DNA from 2 places in the Leisingera sp. ABD4_442 genome. Region 1 is predicted to be linked to the other one. Evidence: riboswitches for the same ligand, from Rfam matches in the RefSeq annotation. Region 1 holds a riboswitch; the other holds the start of a gene.
The links. A riboswitch is a leader RNA that binds a small molecule or an ion and turns the genes downstream of it on or off. The one in region 1 is predicted to bind thiamine pyrophosphate.

Region 2: another riboswitch for thiamine pyrophosphate. It lies ahead of thiD (bifunctional hydroxymethylpyrimidine kinase/phosphomethylpyrimidine kinase); the one in region 1 lies ahead of thiB (thiamine ABC transporter substrate binding subunit).

What each region holds. Positions count from the first base shown of each region.
Region 1 is NZ_JBSWYB010000005.1:137,146-142,002, reverse strand. Features, by position in the region: gene ACXAHG_RS06500 (AAA family ATPase) at 1-481, opposite strand, end outside; gene aroC (chorismate synthase) at 568-1,668, opposite strand; TPP riboswitch at 1,901-1,992, shown strand; gene thiB (thiamine ABC transporter substrate binding subunit) at 2,025-3,002, shown strand; gene ACXAHG_RS06485 (thiamine/thiamine pyrophosphate ABC transporter permease ThiP) at 2,978-4,534, shown strand; gene ACXAHG_RS06480 (thiamine ABC transporter ATP-binding protein) at 4,521-4,857, shown strand, end outside.
Region 2 is NZ_JBSWYB010000059.1:6,365-11,221, reverse strand. Features, by position in the region: gene ACXAHG_RS22660 (hypothetical protein) at 1-369, shown strand, start outside; gene ACXAHG_RS22655 (thiolase family protein) at 372-1,478, opposite strand; gene ACXAHG_RS22650 (AMP-binding protein) at 1,475-2,638, opposite strand; TPP riboswitch at 2,798-2,902, shown strand; gene thiD (bifunctional hydroxymethylpyrimidine kinase/phosphomethylpyrimidine kinase) at 2,950-3,762, shown strand; gene ACXAHG_RS22640 (ABC transporter substrate-binding protein) at 3,824-4,759, shown strand; gene tenA (thiaminase II) at 4,756-4,857, shown strand, end outside.

The sequences.
Region 1 (4,857 bases):
GCCGGCCGCTGCCGTCCCGGCCCGTCACAACCGCGCCGCGGCGCTCGGCAATGCTGTTGGCGCGGCCCAGGCTTTCGCCGACCCAAAGCGCTTCGGATTTGATTTCGGGATCGTTGCCGAACATCGTCCGCGGCACCGGCGCGGGCAGGCCAAGGTCGACCGCATATCCGTAGTCTTCTGCCGAAAACCCCAGCTTTAGAGCCACAGCTCCCTTGCGCCGAGTGCCCTCAACGGGAACTTCGCCGCGCTTCATGCGGGCGCTGATGTGTTCCGGGCCGGCCCACAGTGTCGACTCCAGCCCGCCCTCACCTGCCAGTGAAGCGATGGCCCTGCCCTGGGCCACCTCCGCCAGCAGCCGCAGCGAACGGTAGAGCGAGGATTTGCCTGCCCCGTTGGCGCCGCTCACCACGGTGAGCTGCTCCAGCGGCAGGGTTGCATCGCGGATCGAGCGGTAGCCGGAGATGGCCAGGGTAATCAGCATGGCGAAGGACCGGATGTGAAAAGCGCTGTGCAAAACCTGCTTGGTTTTGCAGCGCTTCGCAACAGGTCCCGTCAGGCATCAACTGTTCAGCCGATATGGCCCTGGTTTTCGCCGATCTGGCCGCGGTGCAGCAGCAGGTGGTCCAGGATCACGCAGGCCATCATCGCCTCTGCCACTGGCACCGCGCGGATGCCGACGCAGGGGTCGTGGCGGCCCTTGGTGATCACCTCGGTCGCGGAGCCGTCCTTGCGGATCGACTGGCGCGGAGTGAGGATCGAGGAGGTTGGCTTTACCGCAAAGCGCACCACAACATCCTGCCCGGTGGAAATGCCGCCGAGGATGCCGCCGGCGTGGTTGGAGGAATACTCGGGTCCGTTTTCGCCCATGAAGATCTCATCGGCGTTTTCCGAGCCCTTGAGGCGCGCGGCATTCATGCCTTCGCCAATTTCCACGCCTTTTACAGCGTTGATCGACATCATCGCGGCGGCCAGGTCGGTGTCCAGCTTGCCATAGACCGGCGCGCCGATGCCTGCGGGGACATTGCGCGCGACAACTTCAACAACTGCCCCGACCGAGTCATGCGCCTTGCGCAGGGCTTGCAGGTAGTCTTCCCATTCCTGCACTGCGCCTGCGTCGGGGATCCAGAAATCATTCTTCTCAATTGCGTCCCAGTCGAACCGGCTGCGGTCGATCTCCAGCTCGCCCATTCGGGTCATGTAGCCCTTGATCTCCAGCCCGGGCGCCAGCGCCTTGATTGCTTCACGTGCAACACCGCCGGCCGCCACCCGCGCCGCGGTCTCGCGTGCGGAGGAGCGGCCGCCGCCGCGGTAATCGCGGTTGCCGTATTTCTGGAAATAGGTGATGTCGGCGTGGCCCGGGCGGAAGGTCTGGGAAATCTCGCCGTAATCCTTGGACCGCTGGTCGGTGTTCTCGATCATCAGCTGTACGGGCGTGCCGGTGGTCATGCCGTCGAACACGCCGGACAGGATCTTGACCGCGTCCGGCTCATTGCGCTGGGTGGTGTTCTTGTTCTGGCCGGGACGGCGCTTGTCGAGCCACTGCTGCAGCATTTCCGGCGCCAGCGGCACGTTCGGCGGGCAGCCGTCGACGGTGGCGCCAAGCGCAGGCCCGTGGCTTTCGCCCCAGGTGGTGACGCGGAAGAGGTGTCCAAAGCTGTTCATCGACATGAGGCGCGGTCTCCTTTGCGGGACGTGCTTAGCGGGCAGGGGCCTGTGCCTCAAGCGGATTCCTCTGCGGCAAAGGCGAGAGGGGGCGCTGCCCCCGCCGCCTGGGGCGGCTCCCCCGGGATATTTTCTGCCAGAAGAACACGGGATCGGCGCGGGCAGCGGTCCAGTTTGCATGGACCGTAGGTCCTGACGGGGCTTTGGCTTGTCTTTGCTGCGGCTGGGGCATAATGTTCGCGCCACCTCGGGGTGCGCGCAGGCGCTGAGATGACACCCGTTGAACCTGAACCGGATCACACCGGCGGAGGGAAGGTACTGGACAGCCTCCACCCTTGCCCAAAGCCGCAAAGGAGGATGGCATGAAACATCTTGCATTTGCAGCGGGACTGCTCGGCGCCTCGGCAGCCTTTGCCGAGACGCCCGAACTGGTCGTTTATACCTATGACAGCTTTGTTTCCGACTGGGGGCCGGGGCCTGCGGTGGAGAAAGCGTTTGAGGAAGTGTGCGGCTGCGACCTGAAACTGGTTGGAGCGGGCGACGGTGCTGCGCTTTTGGCGCGGGTCAAGCTGGAGGGCGCGCGGTCGGACGCGGACGTGGTGCTGGGGCTGGATACCAACCTGACCGCGGCGGCCAAAGAAACCGGGTTGTTTGCAGAGCATTCGGTCAGCGCCGAGTTTGCGCTGCCGGTGGAGTGGAACGACGCGACCTTTGTGCCTTATGACTGGGGCTACTTCGCCTTTGTGCACAACGCTGATGCCGCAGCGCCCGCGGACTTCAAGGCGCTGGCCGCCAGCGACACCAAGATCGTCATTCAGGATCCGCGCTCCTCGACCCCCGGCCTGGGCCTGCTGCTGTGGGTCAAGGCCGCCTATGGCGACGAGGCGCCGGAGATTTGGAAGGGGCTCTCTGACAACGTCGTGACCGTGACCAAGGGCTGGTCCGAGGCTTATGGCATGTTCCTGGAAGGCGAGGCCGACATGGTGCTCTCCTACACCACATCGCCCGCTTATCACCTGATTGCCGAGGAAGACGGCTCCAAGGCGGCGGCGGCCTTTGACGAGGGGCATTACATGCAGGTGGAAGTGGCCGGCAAGCTGGCGAACAGCGATCAGCCGGAGCTGGCGGATCAGTTCCTGGCCTTCATGGTGTCGGACGCGTTCCAGTCGATCATCCCGACCACCAACTGGATGTACCCGGCGGTGACCCCGGCGGCAGGCCTGCCGGAAGGATTCGGCACCCTGATCGCGCCTGAAAAATCGCTGCTGCTGAGTGAAGCTGAAGCGGCAGAGGTGCGCGATGCGGCGCTGGGCGAATGGCTGGACGCGCTCAGCCAGTAAGCGCCTTTCCCGGTATTAGCGCTGCCCTTTTGGTGGCTGCGCTGATATTGGGGACGCTGGGGGCTGTTGCGCTCAGGGCTGAGGCCGGCACCGGGTTTGGCGCCAGCGACTGGGCCGCGCTGCGGTTCACCCTGACCCAGGCGAGCCTGTCGGCGCTATTGAGTGTTGGCCTCGCCATTCCCGTCGCCCGCGCGCTGGCGCGGCGGCGGTTTCCGGGGCGGAGCCTGCTGATTGCGTTGTTGGGCGCGCCCTTCATTCTGCCTGTTATTGTGGCCATCCTGGGCCTGCTGGCGGTCTTTGGCCGGGCGGGCTGGCTGAGCCAGGTGCTGATTTCCCTAGGGTTAGAGCCTGTTCAGATCTACGGGCTGCACGGAGTGGTGCTGGCGCATGTGTTCTTCAATCTGCCGCTGGCGACGCGGCTGATCCTGCAGGGCTGGCAGGAGATCCCCGCCGAACGCTTCCGGCTGGCGGCGCAGCTGGATGCCGGGCCGCTGGCGATGTGGCGGCTGCTGGAAGGGCCGATGCTGCGGCGGGTGGCACCGGGGGCGCTGGCGGTTGTCTTTGCCATTTGCCTGTCGAGCTTTGCGGTGGCGCTGACCCTGGGCGGCGGGCCGAAGGCGACGACCATTGAACTCGCCATCTATCAGGCCTTTCGTTTTGACTTTGACCTGGGCCGCGCGGCGCTGCTGTCGGGTATGCAGCTGCTGCTGACCGGTGCCGCCGCGATGGTGGCGCTGCGGGTGTCGGCGGGTGAGGGCTTTGGCGCGGGCCTGGACCGGGCGGTGCGGCGCTGGGACGGGCAGGGCGGATTTGCGCGCTGCCTGGATGGGTTTTGGATTGCCCTGTCTGCCGCGTTTTTGCTGCTGCCGCTGGCGGCGATTGTGCTGGCGGGGATGCAGGGGCTGACAGATTTGAACAGCGGTGTTTGGCAGGCGGCGGGCAACTCCATTCTGGTTGCCGCGCTCAGCACCGTGATTCTGCTGATGCTGGCCCTGCCGATGGCCGCTGCGGCTGCTGCCGGGCGTAGCGGCATGAGCGAGCTGTCGGGTATCCTGGGGCTTGCGGCCTCGCCGCTGGTGATCGGCACCGGGCTGTTCATCCTGGTCTACCCCATTGCGGACCCTTTTGCGCTGGCGCTGCCGGTGACAGCGCTGGTCAATGCGGTGATGGCGCTGCCCTTTGCCATGCGCATTCTGGTGCCGCGTGCACGGGAGGTGCTGGGGCGCTATGGCCGCTTGTCGCTGTCGCTGGACATGCAGGGCTGGGCGTTTGTGCGCCGGGTCTACCTGCCGCGAATGCGGGCGCAGACCGGGTTTGCCGCAGGACTGGCCGCCGCCCTGTCGATGGGGGATCTGGGTGTGGTGGCGCTGTTTGCTGATCCGGAGTTCGCAACGCTGCCCTTACAAATCTACCGGCTGATGGGGGCCTACCGGATGGAGGCGGCGGCAGGGGCAGCACTGCTGCTGCTGCTGCTGTCGATGGGGGCGTTCTGGATTTTGGACCGCGGAGGGCGCTGGCATGCTGAGGCTTGAGACCTGCCGGATCATGAATGGCGATTACGCGGTGGAAGCGGATCTGGCGATCGCGCGCGGCGCTTGCGTGGCTGTGATCGGACCCTCCGGTGCCGGGAAATCGACGCTGGTGGAGGCGATTGCCGGTTTCCTCCCCGTCACCCGCGGGCGCATTTTGTGGAATGGCACGGACCTGACCCGCCAGGCGCCGGGCAAGCGGCCGGTGGCGATGCTGTTTCAGGACGGCAACCTGTTCCCGCATCTGACCGTGGCGCAGAATGTGGGCCTGGGGCTGCATGCGAACCTGCGGCTGAACGCGGCGGAGTGGGGCCGGGTAGAGGCCG
Region 2 (4,857 bases), on a different contig from region 1:
TGGCTGACACTGTCCGACGGCAGCCCGGACCCGCGGATCCAGGTGTCTATCCTGCCCAAGCGGGTGGTGGACCTGTGCTGGCGCGACCGCAAGAACACAGTGCATCCAGGCGACACGATCGTCGCGGATCTGGACCTGAGCGAAGCCAGCATGCCTGTTGGCACCCGGCTGCAAATCGGCAGCGCAGTGGTCGAGGTTTCGGATAAGTTCAACACGGCCTGTGTGAAATGGCGCGACCGCTACGGCGCCGAAAGCCTTGCCTGGATCAATCACCGGCCGCACCGTCCCCTGCGCCTGCGCGGCGTGCTGTGCCGGATCGTGGGTGATGGCGAAATCCGCGCCAGCGACCGGATCCGCAAACTGCCCTAGGCTCAGGCCTGCAAAAGCAATGCGCTGCCCAGCCCGCCGGCGGATGCGATGGCCGCAAGGCCGGTGCCGCCGCCCGCCGCCAAGTCGTGGAACAGCCGCACGGCCAGGATCGCGCCCGAAGCCCCGATCGGATGGCCGCGCGCCAGGGAGCCACCGTGCCGGTTGACAATCTCCTGCGGCAGTCCCGCCCCCTGCTGGCAGGCAATGGCTTGAACCGCAAAGGCCTCCATGACCTCCGCCGCGGCAAGATCGCGCGGCGTCAAATCAGCCTGACCAAGCACCGCAGCCACAGCGGGGACCGGTGCGAGACCCGGCTGCGTTGGATCCGCGCCCAGGGTGGCACCAGCCAGCACAGCTGCAGCGGGACCCGGATGCCGCCGGGCGATCTTTTCCGAAACCATCAGCACAAACCCCGCGGCATCCGCAGCAACGGCCATGTTCGCTGCAGTGATGCTGCCGCAAACCGGCCGGGCCCGCGCGCACAGCCGGGGTGCCAGTGCCCGGCTGAAACTATCCTGGCCAAGACCTGCAACCGGGGTGATCTCTGCTGCCAGCCGCGGTCTTGCAGACAGGGCCTTGGCATGGCTGTCCTGCGCCCAGGCGTCCTGGTCATCGCGGCTGATTTTCAGCTGCTGCGCCAGCGCCTCTGCCGCTTCCGCCATGCCAGGGTCGCGGTCCGGCCAGGGGGTAAAGAGCGCCTGATCATAGGCCTCTGGCGGGCGGCCATCGGCAAAGGTGTGCATCCGGACCGGGCGGCGGGAATAGCTTTCGGCACCGCCGGCAATCACCACATCATGCAGCCCAGCACGGATCATCGCATCGCCAAGGATCACCGCATCCAGCCCGCCCGCGCATTGCCGGTCCAGGCTCAGGCCCGCAACACGCTCCGGCAGCCCCGCTGCCAGGGCGGCAATACGGGCAGGATTGCCCCCCGCTCCCAGGGCATTTGCCAGCACCAGCTCGCCTGCCTGCTCCGGTGCCAGGCCTGCCCTGGCCAGCACATCCTTGATCACAGGCGCCGCCAAATCATGCGGCAGACAGGCCCTGAAAGCGCCATTGCGCGGCGCAACCGCGCTGCGGCAGGCAGCGATTATAAAACTCCGGCTCACAGCACCCCCTCCTGCCACATCCGGGCAAGACGCTGCAGGTCCGGCTTCCCGGCCGGCAGCAGCGGCATCCTGTCTGTCTTGCGGATTTCCCGCGGCACAGCAGCGTCTCCCAAGGCAGCCCGGCAGGCCTTGCGCAGTGCGGCCCCGCTGCCGCCGCCCTGCACCACCGCCACGATCCGGTGCCCGCGCAGCGGATCTTCCAGCGCCAGCACCGCCGCAGCAGCAACACCGGGTTCCGCCAGCAGAACTGCCTCGACCGCCTCAGGAAAAACGTTCTGGTCCGCGACCGTCACCATACGGCTGCGCCGCCCCCGCAGGTACAAGTATCCGCCAGCATCCAGCACCCCGATTTCCCCGATTGACAGGAACCCATCGTCCCAGGCCGTCAGATCGCTGCTGCCTCCTTCATAGCCTTCAAACAGATACGGGCTTCTCACCCAGATCTCCCCGGCCTCCCCCGGCGCGCCGCCACCGCCAATCCGCACTTCAACCCCGGGATAGGCCTTGCCCACCGATCCTGGCGGCGTGCTGCCATCTGATACAGAGATGAAACTGGTCTCGGACGCGCCAAAGAACTCCAGCACCTGCGCCCCCGGAAACCGGTCCGCCAGGGCATTGCGCAGGGCCTCATCGAGCTTGCCACCGCCGCACATCACATGCCTGACGCCTTCGAAAACGCCCTTGGCTGCGCCGGTCAGCAGGCGCAGCTGGCTGGGCGTCGCATATAGCACTGTCACCCCGAATTGCCGGACCGCGGCGGCCTGCTGCACTAGGCTTTGCCTGGACAAAACCGCCAGCCCGCACCCCTGATGCAACGCTTCCACTGCCGCATACAGGCTGAGCGAATGCCCCAGATGCCCAAGCACGGCATAGACATCCTGCGGCCCTGCCGCCAGCAGCCGCGCATTGACAGCAAAGCTGGCGCGCCAGCTGGCCGGGCGGCGGCGGATCAGCTTTGGCGCTCCAGTCGAGCCGGAGCTTTCGCAATAGACCCGCTGCTTTTCGCCCGGCCCGTCCTGCAGCGGCCTGGAAGCCTGCGGCCCTGCCCGGAACGGTATTTTGCGGCCGATGCACCTCAACAGCACTTCAACACCCGCAGCCTCTGGCGTCAGGACGCGTGCAGATGGCGCAACTTGAAAACAATCCTCATCTCCTGCCACGGCAGCGCGCTTCCTTTCTGGCCTTCTCCTGCCCGGCGGCCTGCAGCCGGGACGGTGCCATCCAACTGAATTTTTCACCCAATGACCAGCGGTGCGGCTGGAAAAAACGGCGCCATCCCTGCGCGGCGTTGACGGAATGCAGCAGCCTTGTTATCCAGCCTGCAACCGTTGGGGTGCCCCGTTTGGGGCTGAGAGGCGCTGATGCGCTAACCCATCGAACCTGATCCGGGCAATACCGGCGTAGGGAACGGTCTCAAACCTGAAGACGTATTCCGTATGCGGTGCCCTTAATTTTTTTGGGGGGGGTGCCAATGGCCCATATTGCGTTGACTATTGCAGGATCCGACAGCGGCGGCGGCGCCGGGATCCAAGCGGATCTCAAGGCCATGTCGGCGCTGGGGGTGTACGGCGCCAGCGTCATCACCGCAGTTACCGCCCAGAACACCCGCCAGGTCACGGCGGTGCACGGGATCCCGCTGGATGTGGTCGCCGCACAGATCGATGCGGTTCTCAGCGATCTGGATGTGCGGGCCATCAAGATCGGTATGCTGGCCACGCCGCAGATCATCGAAACCGTCGCCACAGCTATCGCAGACTACCCTGGCCCGGTTGTCCTGGACCCGGTAATGGTGGCAAAATCCGGCGACGCCCTGCTGGCGCAGGAAGCCGTGGACACGCTGCGCCGGGAATTGCTGCCGCGCGCAAACTTGCTGACCCCCAACCTGCCGGAGGCCGCAACCCTTCTGAACGAGGCACCCGCAGACAATCCGGACAGGATGGCCGCGCAGGGGCTGGCTCTTTGCCGCACGGGCGCCAAGGCTGTCCTGATGAAAGGCGGCCACAGCACCGGCAGCACCTGCCATGATTTTCTGATCTCGGCTGACGGTGTCATCGCCGAATTCACCGCCCCGCGCCTGCTGACGGCCAACACCCACGGCACCGGCTGCACCCTGTCCTCTGCCATTACCGCGGGCCTTGCCAAAGGCCTAACGCTGGCCCAGGCCGCCACCGAAGCCCACGCCTACCTTCAAGGTGCAATTGCTGCCGCTGACGGGCTTGGGGTGGGCCAAGGCCACGGCCCTGTCCACCACTTCCACCGCCAATGGCCTGCCGCTTGCCGCTGACAGATCCGGCCGGCCAAACACCCTTCGCCCCCCGAATGTGAACACAAAGGAAACGCCTTCCATGAAAAGACTTGCAACCGTACTGGCCCTTCTGGCCGCTACCCCCGCCGCAGCCCAGGACAAGATGACCCTGCTTTTGGACTGGTTCATCAACCCCGATCACGGGCCGGTCATCGTAGCGCAGGAACAGGGGTATTTTGCCGAACAGGGTTTGGAGGTGGAGATCGTGCCGCCTGCAGACCCCTCTGCCCCGCCGCGCCTGGTGGCCGCCGGCCAGGCGGATCTGGCGGTTTCCTATCAGCCGCAACTGCATCTTCAGATCCACGAGGGCCTGCCGCTGAAAAGGGTTGGGACCCTGGTTGCCACCCCGCTCAACTGCCTGCTTGTCCTTGAGGACGGCCCGATCAAATCCCCCGCCGACCTGAAGGGCAAGAAGATCGGCTTCTCTGTTGCCGGGGTCGAAGAGGCTGTCCTGGGAACGGTTCTGGGCAAGCACGGCGTTGCCCTGGACGACGTCGAGATGATCAACGTGAACTTCTCCCTGTCGCCTTCGCTGATGAGCGGCCAAGTCGATGCGGTGATCGGGGCGTACCGTAACTTCGAGCTGAACCAGATGGACATCGAGGGCCGCCCCGGCACCTGCTTTTATATTGAGGAGGAAGGCGTGCCCTCCTATGACGAGCTGATCTATGTTGCCAATCCCGAAACCATGGACGCAGGCAAGGTCGAGCGCTTCCTGGCTGCAACCGAAAAGGCCACCCAGTTCATCGTCAACAACCCGCAGAAAAGCTGGGAAATCTTCTCGGGCACGTCACCTGAACTGCAAGATGAACTGAACGCCCGCGCCTGGGCCGACACCCTGCCCCGCTTTGCGCTGCGCCCGGCCGGGTTTGACGCCGGCCGCTATGAACGGTTCGAGGCGTTCCTTCAAGAAAAAGGCATGATCAGCAGCACCAATGCGGTGGAGGCCATCACCATCGACGTGACCGCGAAATGAGCGCGGCTCCGGATTATGGCCGCGCTTTCGGGCTGATGCGGGCGGCGGCTGGCGATCTGTGGCGCGACTACACCCGCCATGCCTTTGTCGAAGGCCTG